Regions from separate parts of the Salinicola sp. RZ23 genome, predicted to be linked through region 2. Evidence: predicted binding sites of a transcription regulator. Region 2 holds the regulator's gene; the other holds the start of a gene.
What was found. Region 2 encodes sigma-54, which starts transcription at its own class of promoters, with help from an activator protein. Its sites were predicted from a motif close to TGGCACNNNNNTTGCTNT; they were not measured.
Positions count from the first base shown of each region.

Region 1: glnL (nitrogen regulation protein NR(II)) is a predicted target of sigma-54. The motif match lies at 2,320-2,337, and genes of this name have one in related genera.

Region 1 is NZ_PZJK01000008.1:28,337-35,896, reverse strand. Features, by position in the region: gene ntrC (nitrogen regulation protein NR(I)) at 1-1,101, opposite strand, end outside; gene glnL (nitrogen regulation protein NR(II)) at 1,238-2,281, opposite strand; gene DOM67_RS09270 (DUF4124 domain-containing protein) at 2,505-3,092, opposite strand; gene glnA (glutamate--ammonia ligase) at 3,275-4,681, opposite strand; gene DOM67_RS09260 (polysaccharide deacetylase family protein) at 5,125-6,120, shown strand; gene DOM67_RS09255 (nucleotidyltransferase family protein) at 6,304-6,840, opposite strand; gene DOM67_RS09250 (transporter associated domain-containing protein) at 6,870-7,560, opposite strand, start outside.
Region 2 is NZ_PZJK01000012.1:122,716-130,275, forward strand. Features, by position in the region: gene DOM67_RS12475 (ATP-binding cassette domain-containing protein) at 1-319, opposite strand, end outside; gene DOM67_RS12480 (KpsF/GutQ family sugar-phosphate isomerase) at 584-1,561, shown strand; gene lptC (LPS export ABC transporter periplasmic protein LptC) at 1,599-2,195, shown strand; gene lptA (lipopolysaccharide transport periplasmic protein LptA) at 2,192-2,722, shown strand; gene lptB (LPS export ABC transporter ATP-binding protein) at 2,754-3,479, shown strand; gene DOM67_RS12500 (RNA polymerase factor sigma-54) at 3,892-5,316, shown strand; gene raiA (ribosome-associated translation inhibitor RaiA) at 5,432-5,740, shown strand; gene DOM67_RS12510 (PTS sugar transporter subunit IIA) at 5,751-6,230, shown strand; gene rapZ (RNase adapter RapZ) at 6,238-7,152, shown strand; gene DOM67_RS12520 (HPr family phosphocarrier protein) at 7,139-7,408, shown strand; gene DOM67_RS12525 (hotdog domain-containing protein) at 7,478-7,560, shown strand, end outside.

The DNA.
Region 1 (7,560 bases), on a different contig from region 2:
GAGCCAGCGGCAGGTATTCTCGAGCTGGCGCACATTCCCCGGCCAGGGTAGCCGGGTGAGATGGGAGGTCGCTTCCTGGGTCAGCACCTTGGGCTCGGTGGCGAGCTCCTTGGCCGCCTCGGCGAGAAAGTGCTGGGCCAGCCGCGGGATGTCCTCGCGCCGCTCGGCGAGCCGCGGCAGGTGCACACGGATCACGTTGAGGCGGTGGAACAGATCCTCGCGGAAGCGCCCGTCGGCGACCAGTGTCTCCAGATTCTGGTGGGTTGCGGCGATGATCCGCACGTCGACCTTGACCGGGGTGTGCCCACCGACCCGATAGAACTCGCCGTCGGCGAGCACCCGCAGCAGCCGCGTCTGGGTGTCGGCCGGCATATCGCCGATCTCGTCGAGGAACAGGGTGCCACCGTCGGCTTGTTCGAAGCGTCCGCGACGCTGGGAGGTGGCCCCGGTGAAGGCGCCCTTCTCGTGGCCGAACAGCTCCGACTCCATCAGATCCTTGGGGATAGCCGCCATGTTGAGGGCGATGAACGGCTGCCCGCGGCGCGGGCTGTGCTGGTGCAGCGCCTGGGCGACCCGCTCCTTGCCGGTCCCCGATTCGCCGTTGATCAGCACCGTGATATGCGACTGCGACAGCCGGCCGATGGCGCGAAACACCTCCTGCATTGCCGGCGCCTCACCGATGATCTCCGCCGAGAGCCCCTCCGGCAGCGCCGCCGGCGAGCGCCGCTCACGGGCGTGGGCGACGCCGCGGCGCACCAGCGCCAGGGCGTCGTCGACATCGAACGGCTTGGGCAGATACTCGAAGGCCCCACCCTGGTAGGAGGCCACCGCACTGTCGAGATCCGAGTGCGCGGTCATCACGATCACCGGCAGGTCCGGGTGCATCTCGCGCACCTTGGCCATCAGGTCGAGCCCGTCTAGCCCCGGCATGCGGATATCGGTCAGCAGCACCTCCGGTGCCTGGCGCTCGATCGCCTCCAGCGCGGCATCGGCACGGTCGAAGGATTTCACTTCCAGATCCGGCTGCGCCAGCGCCCGCTCCAGGACCCAGCGGATGGCACGATCGTCGTCGACGATCACGATACGGGCGACATCGGTCATGACACTCCTCCTGCACTAAGATGAGTCGCGCTCGCGACGAGGGGATGAATCTCGCTCGTGGCGACGGAATGAATCGCACTCGTAGCGGCTGCGGCAGGGCGCGTCCTTGCGCGCCCGCGGGGATGGCGAGAGACGCTCAAGCCGGCGCCTCGAACGGAATCAGCAGACGGAACTCGGTGGCCCCGGGGCGCGATTCGCACTCGATCAGGCCCTGGTGCTGGTGCAGGATCGACTGCGCAATGGAGAGCCCGAGGCCGCTGCCCTCGGCGCGTCCGGAGACCATGGGAAAGAACAGCGTCTCGCGGATCGGCGCAGGAATCCCCGGGCCGTTGTCGATAATCGCCATCTCGCACACCAGGCGATGACGCTCCGCACCCAGGGTGAACTGGCGCCGCACCCGGGTACGCAGCAGCAGCCGCGGCTCCGGGGTGGCGTGCTCGGTCATCGCCTGGACCGCATTGCGCGCGACGTTGAGCGTGGCCTGGATCAGCTGCGCTTCGTCGCCGATCAGGTCCGGCACGCTGGGGTCGTAGTCGCGCTCGAAGGCGAGCCGGGGATGCTCCGCTTCCAGCAGTGCGCGCACCCGCTCCAGCACCTTGTGCACGTTGAGCGACTCGTGCCGCACCAGGGTGTTGGGGCCGAGCATGCGATCGACCAGATCGCGCAGGCGGTCGACCTCCTCGACGATGATGCGGGTGAACTCGGTCAACTGCGGGTCGGGCAGGTCGCGCTCCAGCAGCTGGGCCGCCCCGCGAATGCCCCCCAGCGGATTCTTGACCTCGTGGGCCAGCCCGCGGGTCAGCACCTTGACCGTTTCCTGACGCGCGATCAGCGCCTCTTCGCGGGAGATGCGCAGCAACCGGTCGCGCGGCTCGATCTCAACCAGCAGCTCGCGGCTGGTGATCGGGGTCGCGGTGAAGTCGACGGTGATCGTCTCGCCGCCGGGCAGCGACAGCGACGCCTCGCGCTGGGTGTAAGGGTGGAACTCGTGCATCGCCTTGCTCAACACCTCGCGCACGCGCCCGGACTCGCCCTCCAGGCACTCCAGCCAATGCCCCACCACCCGTGGCCGGCTGGCCGCCAGCAGCGCTTCGGCGGCGGGATTGAGCCAGCGCACCTGGAGCCGCTCGTCGAGCAGCACGACCGCAGTCGTCAGATGTTCCAGCAAGCGTTGATACATACGTCGTTCCATCGTGGTGATCCGCCATGTCCTGAAGCAGTGCAAGAACCGCGCCACCTCCACACCGCCGGGCTTTGGCGGCCTGGGCGCTGCGCTATCCTATCGCGGATGCACCAAAATGGCGCACCCGGCACGGAACGACACCCTGCCGCAGGCCCTTCTCATTGGCTCGCTTCCCGCTGACAGACCGATGCCCACGCATCGTTCGAGTCGGATGAGCGGCTCAATTCGAGCCGTCGGCGCGATTCGGGCGAGCTGGCCGATTCGGGTTGGCGGGCAGATTCACGCTGGCGCGCTGGACGTAGAGCGTGACCGGCGGCGTGGCCAGCTGCACCGTGCCCTGATCGTCGACGATCTCCGCCAGTAGCTGGTGCTCGCCGCGGTCCAGGCCGCTCACCGCGAATACCTGGGTACGCATCGGCGACTGGCGCACCTCGCCGTCGACGCGCAGCTGTACCCGATCGGAGGAGGCCAGCGGCGGCTGGATCGCCAGGCGCACCTGGACGTCACCGGCACGCCCGGTGGGCAGGGTCGTGCCGTCGGCGGGGCTCAAGATCTCGAAGCGTGAGTAGGCCGCTGCCGCCTCGGACGCCGGCGTCTTGCGCGGTGTCACTGCCGCCCCCGCGGCGCCCTCGGCCGGTTCCTGCGGGTCGACCACGCTGATCGGCGCCAGCTCGACCCGCTGGCCGCCGCTCGGGCGGTCGCTGTAGACCACGTTGCCCTGGGCATCGATATGCCGGTAGACCGGCGACGCCAGCGCCGCGCCCGTCACCCCGGCGGCGGTCATGACGCCCACCAGCGCTCCTGCCATGAACCGTCCGCGGCGGCGCCACCCGCGCCGAGTCCCACGCTGCCTGTCGCTACCCATCAGAGTGCCTCTCCGCTTGCCGTTTCCGCTCTCTATCGGCCGCAGACGAAAAAGCCCCACCGAAGTGGGGCTTGTCGTCGAGCGCGAACGCTATCGTTCACGGATCTTCGCTCACTGGCCGTCGTTTACAGGCTGTAGTAGAGCTCGAACTCGACCGGGTGCGTGGTCATGCGCAGACGCTCGACATCTTCGCCCTTCAGCTCGATGTAGGCATCGATCATGGAGTCGGTGAAGACGCCACCTTCGGTCAGGAAGGCGCGATCCTTGTCCAGCGCTTCCAGAGCCTGATCCAGGCTGCTGGCGACGGTCGGAACCTTCTTGCCCTCTTCCGGCGGCAGGTCATAGAGGTTCTTGTCCATGGCATCGCCAGGATGGATCTTGTTCTTGATGCCGTCGATGCCGGCCATCAGCATCGCCGAGAACGCCAGGTACGGGTTGGCGGTCGGGTCAGGGAAACGCGTCTCGACACGCTTGGCCTTCGGGTTCGAGGTGTACGGAATACGGATCGAGGCGGAACGGTTACGCGCGCTGTAGGCGAGCATGACCGGCGCTTCGAAACCCGGCACCAGACGCTTGTAGGAGTTGGTCGAGGCGTTGGTGAAGGCGTTCAGGGCACGCGCGTGCTTGATGATGCCGCCGATGTAGTAGAGCGCCATCTCGGACAGGCCGGCGTATTCGTCACCCGCGAACTGGTTCTGACCATCTTTCCAGAACGACTGGTGGACGTGCATCCCGGAGCCGTTGTCACCGACCAGCGGCTTGGGCATGAAGGTCGCGGTCTTGCCGTAGGCGTGCGCCACGTTGTGGACCACGTACTTCAGTTCCTGAACTTCGTCGGCCTTCTTCACCAGGGTGTTGAACTTGACGCCGATCTCGTTCTGGCCGGCGTTGGCGACCTCGTGGTGGTGCACTTCGACCGACTGGCCGATCGCCTGCAGCGTGTTGCACATGGCGCTACGGATGTCGTGGAAGCTGTCGACCGGGGGCACCGGGAAGTAGCCGCCCTTGACGCGCGGACGGTGCGCCAGGTTGCCACCTTCGATCTGGCGATCGGTGGACCAGGCACCCTCTTCCGAGGTGATCTTGTACATCGAGCCTTCGATGTCGGACTTGAAGTGGACCTCGTCGAAGATGAAGAACTCGGGCTCCGGGCCGAAGAAGGCGGTGTCGCCCAGACCGGTGCTGTTCAGGTAGGCTTCGGCGCGCTTGGCGATGGAGCGCGGATCACGCTCGTAGCCCTGCATGGTGGCCGGCTCGATGATGTCGCAGCGCAGGATCAGCGTGGCGTCTTCGGTGAACGGGTCGAGGAAGCCGGTACCGTCTTCCGGACGCAGGATCATGTCCGATTCGTTGATGCCCTTCCAGCCTTCGATGGAAGAACCGTCGAACATCTGACCATCTTCAAAGAACTCGGCGTCGACGGCGCTGGCCGGAATGGTGACGTGCTGCTCCTTGCCCTTGGTATCGGTAAAGCGCAGATCGATCCACTTGACGTCGTGTTCTTCGATAAGGGCGAGGGTTTTCTCAGACATGTTGTCCTCCACTGTGAGCCATGGCTCGATTCGTTGGCGAATGTCCAACACCGCTTTTTAGCATGTGACCCGGGCGCTTGCCCATGCGTGCAACCGCTGCCCGCGGATCGATAAAGCGTGTTACGAAACATGAGCAAGTAATGTGCCAAAATGAGGCAGACACGCATACAAGCATAATAACCCGCTGTAATAGCGTCTTTTTTTGCCAAATCCTCGATGCACTAAAATCGTCTAAAAAGGGCTTCAGGTTCATTCTGGTGCGTCATGAGCGGGCCAGCGCACCAAAAAGGTCAGCCAAAAGGCCAACATGCACCAAATTGAAGCATCCTTTAACGGTGCAAGTTTGCGCACCGCCCCTTTTCCACGGCGAGCAGGACAGAGATACTGGGGGAGAGAGGGCGCCTTCGCCGCCACCGTCGCTCCCTGATCACGGAAGGCTACACATGCCCAGGCTGGATCGACCACAGGACGTGGTACAACGCTTGCGCGGCCATTGGCGGCGCAGCCTGAGTGAGCCGCTATGGGGGCGCAGCGCCATCCTGGCGCTCAACCGCGTGCTCGACAGCGAGGACGAAGCCCGCCTGCCGCATCGACGCGACACCTGTCTGGGCCCGGAGAGCCTGGCGAACCTCATCGCCACCCTTACCGAGAGCGCCCAGATCGTCAGTCTCGAGAGCGCCCTGCAGCTCCATCACGATCAGTTGCCACGCATTGCCCTCACCATCGACGGTGGCTGGCGCGACGTCGCCACGCGGGTACATCCGCTGCTCGAACGCCTGGCCTTCCCCGCCAGTGTCTTTCTTCCCGACCCGACGGTCCGCCAGCCGTGGATGCCGGACCGCGCGCTTATCGCCGAGGCGCTCTGGCACGACGAGAGCCCCCACGGCCGCGTCGCGACCCGGCTCGCCGAGCTCGGCCTGCCGGGCGCGCCCCGCGGCGGGCAGGACGAGCGCAAGAGCCAGGCCATCGCAGAGTGCCTGCAGGCGCAGCCAGCGGCACAGGCGCCGCGTCTCAAGGAGATCGCCCAGACGCTGTGGCAGGAGGAGCTGGCAGGCAGAGAGAAGATGGAGCCGGCGCTGGATGCTTTCAGCGTGCGCCGACTCGATCAGGCCGGGCTCTTGCGCTTCGGGCAGTTGACCGACGTCGCCGCGCTCGGCGCCAGCGCCGATGCCCGGCGCGCGCTGCAGACCGGGCAGCAGCGGCTATCACGGCTGTGTCGCGAGCCGTTGACTATCCGCGCCTGCACCGACCCCGGCGATATCGAAACGCTCGACCGCTTCACCCGGCTCGATGCCGATGCCCGCTGGTTGACGCGTGCGCCGGGCTGGCTGGAGCCCAGCAGCGACACCCGGCGGCTGCCGCGTTTCGTCATCGGCCAGCCCCTCGCCAACAGTTCGGGAAAACTGTTTGATTGGCTGCTGGGGCATCTGTCCCACTAGGCTTTTCCTGACAATGACGCTGCCTGACAAGAACGCTTCCCGACAAGGGCGCTTCATGACAAGAACGCTGCCTGACAAGGACACTCTCTGAAAAAAGGGCACGTCATGAAAAGCGCGTTTCATGAAGAGCGCGTTTCATGAAGAGCGCTCTCCCGGAAAAGGAGTGCGCTCGGCCCGCCAGCCTCAGGCCGGCATGACCCACAGCTTGGGCCACTGCTGGCGCCAGCCTTTCGCGGCGATACGCTGGTAGAACACCGCCGCATCGCCATGGTGCGGGTTGTGCGACAGCTGCCCCGCCAGCAGCGAGTCGAGCCCCAGCGGGGCACTCAGCCGCAGCGCCCCCGACGCCTCTAGACGCACGCCCACTGCGGTCTCGCGCTCGACCCAGTAGCGCATCGCATCGCTCGCGGAGGCGTAGGGCGCGTGGCCGTGGCGTTGGTGCATGCGCGCCTGGTTCTTGACCGACCAGGGCAGCCCGCTGGCCGCGCGCAGCTGCTCGCTCAGCGCTCGATCGCGTGCCTCACGGGTGTCGTCGGGATCGTGGAAGATCAGATCGATATCGTTGAACGGCGTGCGCTGCGCGTACCCGTGCAGCCGATCCCACACACAGTTGCGCACGAAGCCGGCGGCCAGCCAGGCATCCGGCAGTGCCAGCTCACGCGCCTGCTGGAGGGCGGCCATACGCAGTGGGTCCTGGGCGATCCAGACCAACAGGCGCATGGCAGCGAGGTTCCCCGCCGCCTCGGCGCTCACTCGGGGCTGGCCAGACACAGCCGTACCCGACGGATACGATGGCGCTCGACATCGCGCACCTCGATACGCCAGCGCTCGATATCCACCCGCGCACCGATATAGGGCAGGGTCTCGAGGCGGTCGACCACCAGACCACCCAGGCTGGTGTAATTGCGCCCCAGCGGCAGCGGCTCGGGCAGCTGCTGGTTGACGTCGACCACATCCTCGCTGGCGTCGATCTCGTAGCAATCCTCCGAGACCCGGCGGATCTTGGCCTGAGCGCCCTGGGTCTGCGGGTCCTCCTCGGCAATATCCATGAGGATATCGAACAGGGTGACCACCCCCTCCAGGGTACCGAACTCGTCGACCACGAAGGCGATCAGCGCCCCGCTGCGCTGAAACTGCCGCAGCGCCTCGACCAGGCTGGTGTTTTCGAGCAGCACCAGCGGCTGTTCGACCAGGGTTTCCAGCGCCAGCGGCGCCTGGGTCAGCAGGGTGTCGATCAGACGCTTCTTGTGCACCACGCCGAGCGGTGCGTCGCGCTCGCCGCCCCGAATCGCCACCAGGGTGGCATGGGTACTCTCGCGCAGTTGGGCCTGCTGTACGCTAAACGGCTCGTCCAGATCCACGCAGTCGAGATCGCGACGCAGGGTCATCACCGCGCTGATCGGCTTGTCCGCCATCGACAGCACGCCGCGCACCATGCGC
Region 2 (7,560 bases):
GGAAAGCCACGTTCTCGAACACGTCCAGATCGGAGAACAGCGCGCCGCTCTGGAACAGCATGCCCATACGCCGACGCAGCTTGAACAGCGAGCGCCGCGGCAGCTCGTGCACATCCTGCCCCCCGATCAGCACCTGACCGCGGTCAGGGGTCAACTGCCCGCCGATCAGCTTGAGCAGGGTCGTCTTGCCGGTGCCACTCGGCCCCATGATGGCGGTTATCTTGCCGAGCGGAATCTGCAGATCGACGCCGCGAAACACCTCGGTGTTACCGCGGGCGAAATGCAGATCCTTGACCTCGACCATAATCGGGTCATTCATGCACCCTCCACCACTCTGGTTCGAAAGATTATCGAACATTGTATCCTAACCTGGCGGAGCGCAGCCAGCCATGAGCATGCTCATCGTCAGGCGCGATCTTGCCCCGCCGCGGCAGCGAGTGCCCAAAGTGCAGGCGATCAACGGTATACTGACTAAACCCTAGCGTGTCCGCGCCCGGACGCCACCCGATGCCCGCGCGGCAGCCGAGGCTTCGCTCCCGCCCCGGCCACTCACCGTGACACAGCAGAATCACAGAGCAGGACCATGATCCACGACGCCACCTTCGACTTCCGCGCCAGCGCCCGGCGCACCCTCACCCTCGAGCAGCAGGCCCTGAACGAGCTGATCGACAAGCTCGATGTCAGCTTCGACCACGCCTGTCGCACGCTGCTCGAGTGCCGCGGTCGGATCATCGTCACCGGTATGGGCAAGTCCGGGCATATTGCGCGAAAGATGGCGGCCACCTTTGCCAGCACCGGCTCGCCGGCCTTCTATCTGCACCCCGGCGAGGCCAGTCACGGCGATCTGGGCATGGTGACCGAGGGTGACGTGGTGATCGCCCTCTCCAACTCCGGCGAGACCCAGGAGATCACTGGCCTGATCGCACTGTTCAAGCGCCTGGGCGCACCGCTGATCAGCCTCACCGGCCGCCCCCACTCGACCCTGGCGCGCTACAGCGACGTGCATATCGATGCGGGCGTCTCGCGCGAGGCCTGCCCGCACGACCTCGCCCCCACCTCGTCGACCACCGCAGCCCTGGCGATGGGCGACGCCCTGGCTCTGGCCCTGCTCGAAGCGCGCGGCTTCAGCCCCGAGGATTTCGCCCTCTCGCACCCCGGTGGCACCCTGGGCAAGCGGCTGCTGCTGCGCGTCAGCGATCTGATGCATGGCGGCGAGCGACTGCCTTGCGTGCCCGCCGGCAGCCCCCTGCGCGTGGCCCTGCTGGAGATGACGCGCAAGGGCATGGGCTTCACCTGCGTGGTGGATGAACATCAGCGCCTGGTCGGTGTCTACACCGACGGCGACCTGCGCCGCACGCTGGACCAGCGTGGCGATTTCGACCTGCTCAAGGTCGATGACGTCATGACCCGCGGCGGCAAGACGGCAGCCCCGGACATGCTCGCCGCCGAGGCGGTGCGCATCATGGAGGACAACATGATCACCGCACTGGCGGTGGTCGAGGCGGGATGCCCGATCGGCGCCCTGCACATGCACGACCTGCTGCGCAGCGGCGTGATCTGAGATGGCCGCTGCTAACCCCGATGCCGAAGGAGATCGCGTGACAGCCACGCCACGAACTCGCTCCCCCTGGTGGCGCCGCCTCGGTCTGCTGGCCCTGCTGCTGGCCCTCGGTGGCGGGCTCGCCTATCTCGACCAGCGCAACGAGCGCGCCCCGGCACCGGCGCCCAGCGATCCCGCCGGCGAGCCGGACTATTTTCTCGAAGATGCGCGGATGACGCGCTTCGACGAGCAGGGCCGCGCCTATCAGCGCCTCGATACGCCCCGCATGGTGCACACCCCGGCCGACGACGTGATCCGGGCCGAGAAGCCCCACGGCTATCTGATCGACGACGATCAGCGTGAGTGGCAGATCACCGGCGACCAGGGCCGGCTGGCCGATAACGGCAACCTGCTCACCCTCGAGGGCAACGCACGCCTGGTGCAGCCGACCAAGGCCTGGAGCCTGGAGACCCAGACCCTCCACTACGACAACCGCAGCGCGCACGCCTGGAGTGACACCTCCTCCGTCTTGCGTCAGCATAACCAGACCATGCGTGGCGATCGCTTCGACGCCTGGATCAACCAGAACCGCATGCGTCTGACCGATAACGTGCAGGGCCGCCTGCCACAGCAATCTGAGGATCAAGGATCATGAGGCGAGAACTCGGCCAACTGCTGGTCTTGACCGCACTGGGACTCTCCAGCCTGCCTGCCCTGGCGCTGGAGAGCGACGCCTCGGCGCCGATCGAGATCGCCGCCGACCAGCTCGAACTCGACGATCGCCAAGGCACCGCCGTCTATACCGGCAAGGTCGACATGCAGCAGGGCAGCATGCAGCTCAAGGCCGCTCGAGTGGAGATCAAGCGCGGCAAGAATGGCGAAGTCAGCCTGGTGACCGCTACCGGTGGCGGTGGCGAGCGCGCCTATCTGGAGCAGAAGCCCGCCCCCGACGAAGCCCTGGTCAAGGGCTGGGGCGACAAGATCATCTACCACGCCGCCGAGCGCCGGGTCGAGCTGATCGGTCACGCCGAACTGCACCAGGCACGCGACACCTTCGATGGCGCCTACGTCGAGTACTATCTCAACTCGCGCAGGGTCAACGCGCGCTCCAGCACCAGTGGCGACGGCAGCGGCGACGGCCGCGTGCGCATGACGCTCACGCCGCGCCAGCAGACGCAGTGACGCACCCTTTCGCGAGGCAAGGAATCCAGCGATGAAAACGCTAACGGCCGCCAATCTGGCCAAGAGCTACAAGGGGCGTCGAGTCGTCCACGACTTCAGCCTGACCCTGCGCCAGGGCAGCATCGTCGGCCTGCTCGGCCCCAACGGCGCGGGCAAGACCACCTCCTTCTACATGATCGTGGGGCTGGTCAAGTCCGACGCCGGCAGCGTGCACATCGACGATCGCGACCTGAGCCGCGCGCCGATGCACGAGCGCGCCCGCGCCGGCATCGGCTACCTGCCGCAGGAGGCCTCGATCTTCCGCAAGCTCAGCGTCGCCGACAACATCATGGCCATTCTGGAGACGCGCCGGGATCTCGACCGCGCCGGGCGCCGCGACCGCCTGGAGCAGCTGCTGGGCGATTTCCACGTCGACCATATCCGCGACAACCTGGGCATGTCGCTCTCCGGTGGCGAGCGGCGGCGGGTGGAGATTGCCCGGGCACTGGCCACCGAGCCCGCCTTCGTGCTGCTCGACGAACCCTTCGCCGGGGTCGATCCGATCTCGGTGGGCGATATCAAGAACATCATCCGCCAGCTGCGGGATCGTGAGATCGGCGTGCTGATCACCGACCACAACGTGCGCGAGACACTGGATATCTGCGACAACGCCTACATCGTCGGCGATGGACAGATCATCGCCGAGGGGCGCCCGGAGGCAATCCTCGACAATCAGCGCGTGCGCGATGTCTATCTGGGGCACGAGTTCCGACTCTAGACTCGAGACGCAAACTACCTGCGCTCGACAATTCGGCGTTAAAAATCGGCGGGATCGCCAGCCCGAGGTCGGCGCCCCCGTCAAAATGCTCATTTACACCCCGTAAACTGGAGCGCCAGACCGGTCCGTTTTCGCCGATTTTTGCCTTAGCTACGCGCCCCGGTATGGCCTTCGCTCGCCGACTTTGCGTACAAAGTCCAGCGTCGCGCCAAGGCCCTTCCGCCTCCCCAGCCCACTGCGTCACTCGCGGCGGGCGGCGCACCTCTCAAAGCCTCTGCACACCCAAGCCGAACGCACCGTGGCATATTTCTTGCATAAAGTTAGCGCTCAAAGCGTTGCATCCCACCGGGGCAGTCAGTAACGTAGGGTTAACCTATCGACGGCCACCGCGGCCCTTTCCCGTGTCCATGCCATGTCCATGAAACCTTCACTTCAACTGCGTGTCGGCGCCCAGCTGACAATGACGCCACAGCTGCAGCAGGCGATCCAGCTGCTGCAGCTGTCGACGCTCGATCTGCGCCAGGAGATCCAGCAGGCGCTCGAGGCCAACCCCATGCTCGAGCTGGACGAAGAGTATGCCGAGCAGGCGGCCAGCGAGACGCCCGAGGAGGAGTGGGCCAGCGATATTCCCGAAGAGCTCGCCCTCGACAGCGAGTGGAGCGACACCTATCAGGACATCGCCGCCAGCGCCGCCCCGGCCGGCGCCGACGAGTGGCCGGACCTGGAGCGCAACGCCGCCGGCACCACGCTCCACGACCATCTCGCCTGGCAGCTCGCCATGGGCGATTTCGATCCCCGCGAACGGCTCATCGGCGACTACCTGATCGACGCCATCAACGCCAACGGCTATCTCGAGGGCACCCTCGACGAGCTCACCGCGGGGCTGCGCGAGCAGCATTCGGAGCCGTGCACCAGCGCCGACCTCGAGCGCGTACTGCTGCGGCTGCAGCAGTTCGACCCCACCGGCGTGGGCGCCCGCGATCTGCGCGAATGCCTGCTGCTGCAGCTCGGCGCGCTGCCCGGCGATACCCCACTGCTGCCCCAGGCCAAGCGCCTGGTGCGCCAGTTCCTGGAGGCGCTGGCCGGCGACGACCGGCGCCAGCTCAAGCGCCGCCTGCGCCTCGACGACGACGAGCTCGACCGCGTCATCGCCACCATCCGCACCCTCGACCCGCGCCCCGGCCAGGCCTTCGACCACAGCCAGCAGGACTATGTGATCCCGGATCTGGTGGCACGCCTGACCCGCGATGGCTGGCGCATCGAGCTCAACGCCGAGGCGCTGCCGCGGCTGCGCATCCAGCCCGACTACGCCGCGCTGATCCGGCGCGCCGACAAGAGCGACGACAACACCTTTCTGCGCCAGCACCTGCAGGAGGCGCGCTGGCTGATGAAGAGCCTCTCCAGCCGCAACGACACCCTGTTGCGGGTGGGGCGCGAGATCATGGCGCGCCAGGTCGACTTCCTCGAGCGCGGCGAAGAGGCGATGAAGCCGCTGATCCTGGCCGACATCGCCACCAGCGTCGACATGCACGAATCCACCATCTCGCGGGTGACCACGCAGAAGTTCATCCACACGCCGCGCGGGGTGTTCGAACTCAAGTACTTCTTTTCCAGTCAGGTGGGGCAACGCGGCGAGAGCGACAGCGTCTCCAGCACCGCGATTCGGGCACGCCTGAAGAAGCTGATCGGCGAGGAGTCACCGCGCAAGCCGCTCTCCGACAGCAAGCTGGTGGAGCTGCTGGCGCAGGCCGACATCAGCGTCGCCCGGCGCACCGTGGCCAAGTACCGCGAGGCCATGGGCATCCCCGCCTCGAGCGAACGTAAGCGACTGTCTTGATTGGACTTTTAGAATTCACGCGAGCGCATGGCGATCAATCGTCCGCGATCCCTTTGCAGCGCGGAGAAAAGGGTTACAATCAGAGGTGCCACATAAGCCGCAACAGGAGCGCGCCATGCAAGTGAACGTCACCGGCCACCATGTCGAACTGACCGACGCCCTGCGGGACTACGTCGACGAGAAACTCGCACGTCTGGAGCGCCACTACGACAACATCACCAACGTTCAGGTGACGTTGAGCATCGAGAAAGAGCGTCAGCAAGCGGCCTGCACGCTACACGCAGCGGGCGGCGACATTCATGCCGAAGCCAGCGATATCGACATGTATGCCGCGATCGACGCCCTGACCGACAAGCTGGACCGCCAGCTGGTCAAACACAAAGAGAAGGCACAGGCCCGCGCGCAAGGCGCAGGCGCCCGCTAATTCCCCGATGATCACTCTGGAAACCATCCTGCCCCCCGAACGCACCCTCTACGGTGTGACGGGGGGCAGCAAAAAGCGTCTGCTGGAATTCTTCAGCACCTTCATCGCCCAGAATACGCCCAGCCTGGACAGTCAGGAGGTGTTCAGCCGCCTGATCGGACGCGAGCGGCTGGGCAGCACCGGCATCGGCAACGGGGTCGCCATCCCGCACGCCCGCAGCCCGCACTGCAAGACGCCGTTGGCTGGCTTCATGCGCCTCGAGGATGCCATCGACTTCGATGCCATCGATGGCGAGCCGGTGGATCTGGTGTTCGTGCTGCTGGTGCCGGAGGAGGCCGACGACGCCCACCTTTCGCTGCTGGCCGAGGTCGCCGGCATCATGAATCAGGGCAGCGTGCGCCAGAAGCTGCGCCAGGCCGGCTCGCAGCACGCGCTCCACGACACGCTGATCGACGCCATTCGCCATCATCAGGACAGCGAAGACGGATAGAGACTGCATGCGACTCGTCATCATCAGTGGCCGCTCGGGGTCGGGAAAATCCATTGCGCTGCAGGCGCTGGAAGATCTCGGCTACTACGCCATCGACAACCTGCCGACCAATCTGCTGGCGCCGCTGATCGACGAGCTCAGGGCCGCACCGCCGTCGCGGCCCAATGTGGCGGTGAGCATCGATGCGCGTAACCTGCCGGAGGCGCTGGAGCGCTTCCCGGTGCTGCTCGAAGGTGTGCGCGAGCGCGGCATCGACACCCAGGTGATCTACCTCACCGCCGACGCCAAGGTGCTGCTCGAACGCTACTCCGCCACCCGTCGTCGCCATCCGCTGACCCGCGGCAACGACATGACGCTGGCCGAGGCGATCGACAACGAGCAGGGCTATCTGGCGCCGATCCGCCGGGTCGCCGATCTGGTGATCGATACCCGCGGTCTCTCGGTCCACGACCTGCGTGCCCGCATCAGCGAACAGGTCGCGCGTCACAGCGGCGGCCGCCTCACGCTCACCTTCGAATCGTTCGGCTTCAAGCGCGGCGTACCGCTGGATGCCGACATGGTGTTCGACGTGCGCTGCCTGCCCAACCCGTTCTGGGACCCGAACCTGCGTGCTTTCGACGGCCGCGACGGCGAGATCGTCACCTTTCTCGAGCAGTACCCCGACGTGCACGCCATGGCCGGCGATATCCATGCCTGGCTGATCCGCTGGCTGCCGGCCTACCTGGCCAGCCACCGCAGCTACCTCACCGTCGCGGTGGGCTGCACCGGCGGTCATCACCGCTCGGTCTACCTGATCGAGCGCCTGGCGCACCACTTCCGTCACGACGACGTCGATATCCGTCTACGCCATCGCGAACTCGGGGTGCACACCGCCCTCTCCGATGACATGCCTGCCGAGCGGGGTGGCAATGCCGACGCGTGAACTGCGCCTGACCAACCGCCGCGGCCTGCACGCCCGGGCCGCGACCAAGCTGGTGCAGTGCTGTCAGCCGTTCGCCGCCCGGGTCGCGGTACACCACGGCGAGCGTATCGCCGACGCCGCCAATATCATGTCGCTGCTGATGCTGGCCGCGCCCTGCGGCACGCCGCTGGTGATCGTCACCGAAGGTGACGAAGCGGAACCCGCGATGGAGGCGATCACCGCGCTGTTCGAGGCCCGCTTCCACGAGGATGAATAGGTCCCGCCGATAGCGGCAATCCTTCAACGTCAATGCCCCGACGCCTACCGTCGCCCCCAGGAGCCGTGCATGAACTTCCATACCCGCAAATGGATCAAGCCCGAGGATCTCAACCCCAACGGCTCGCTGTTCGGGGGCAGTCTGCTGCGCTG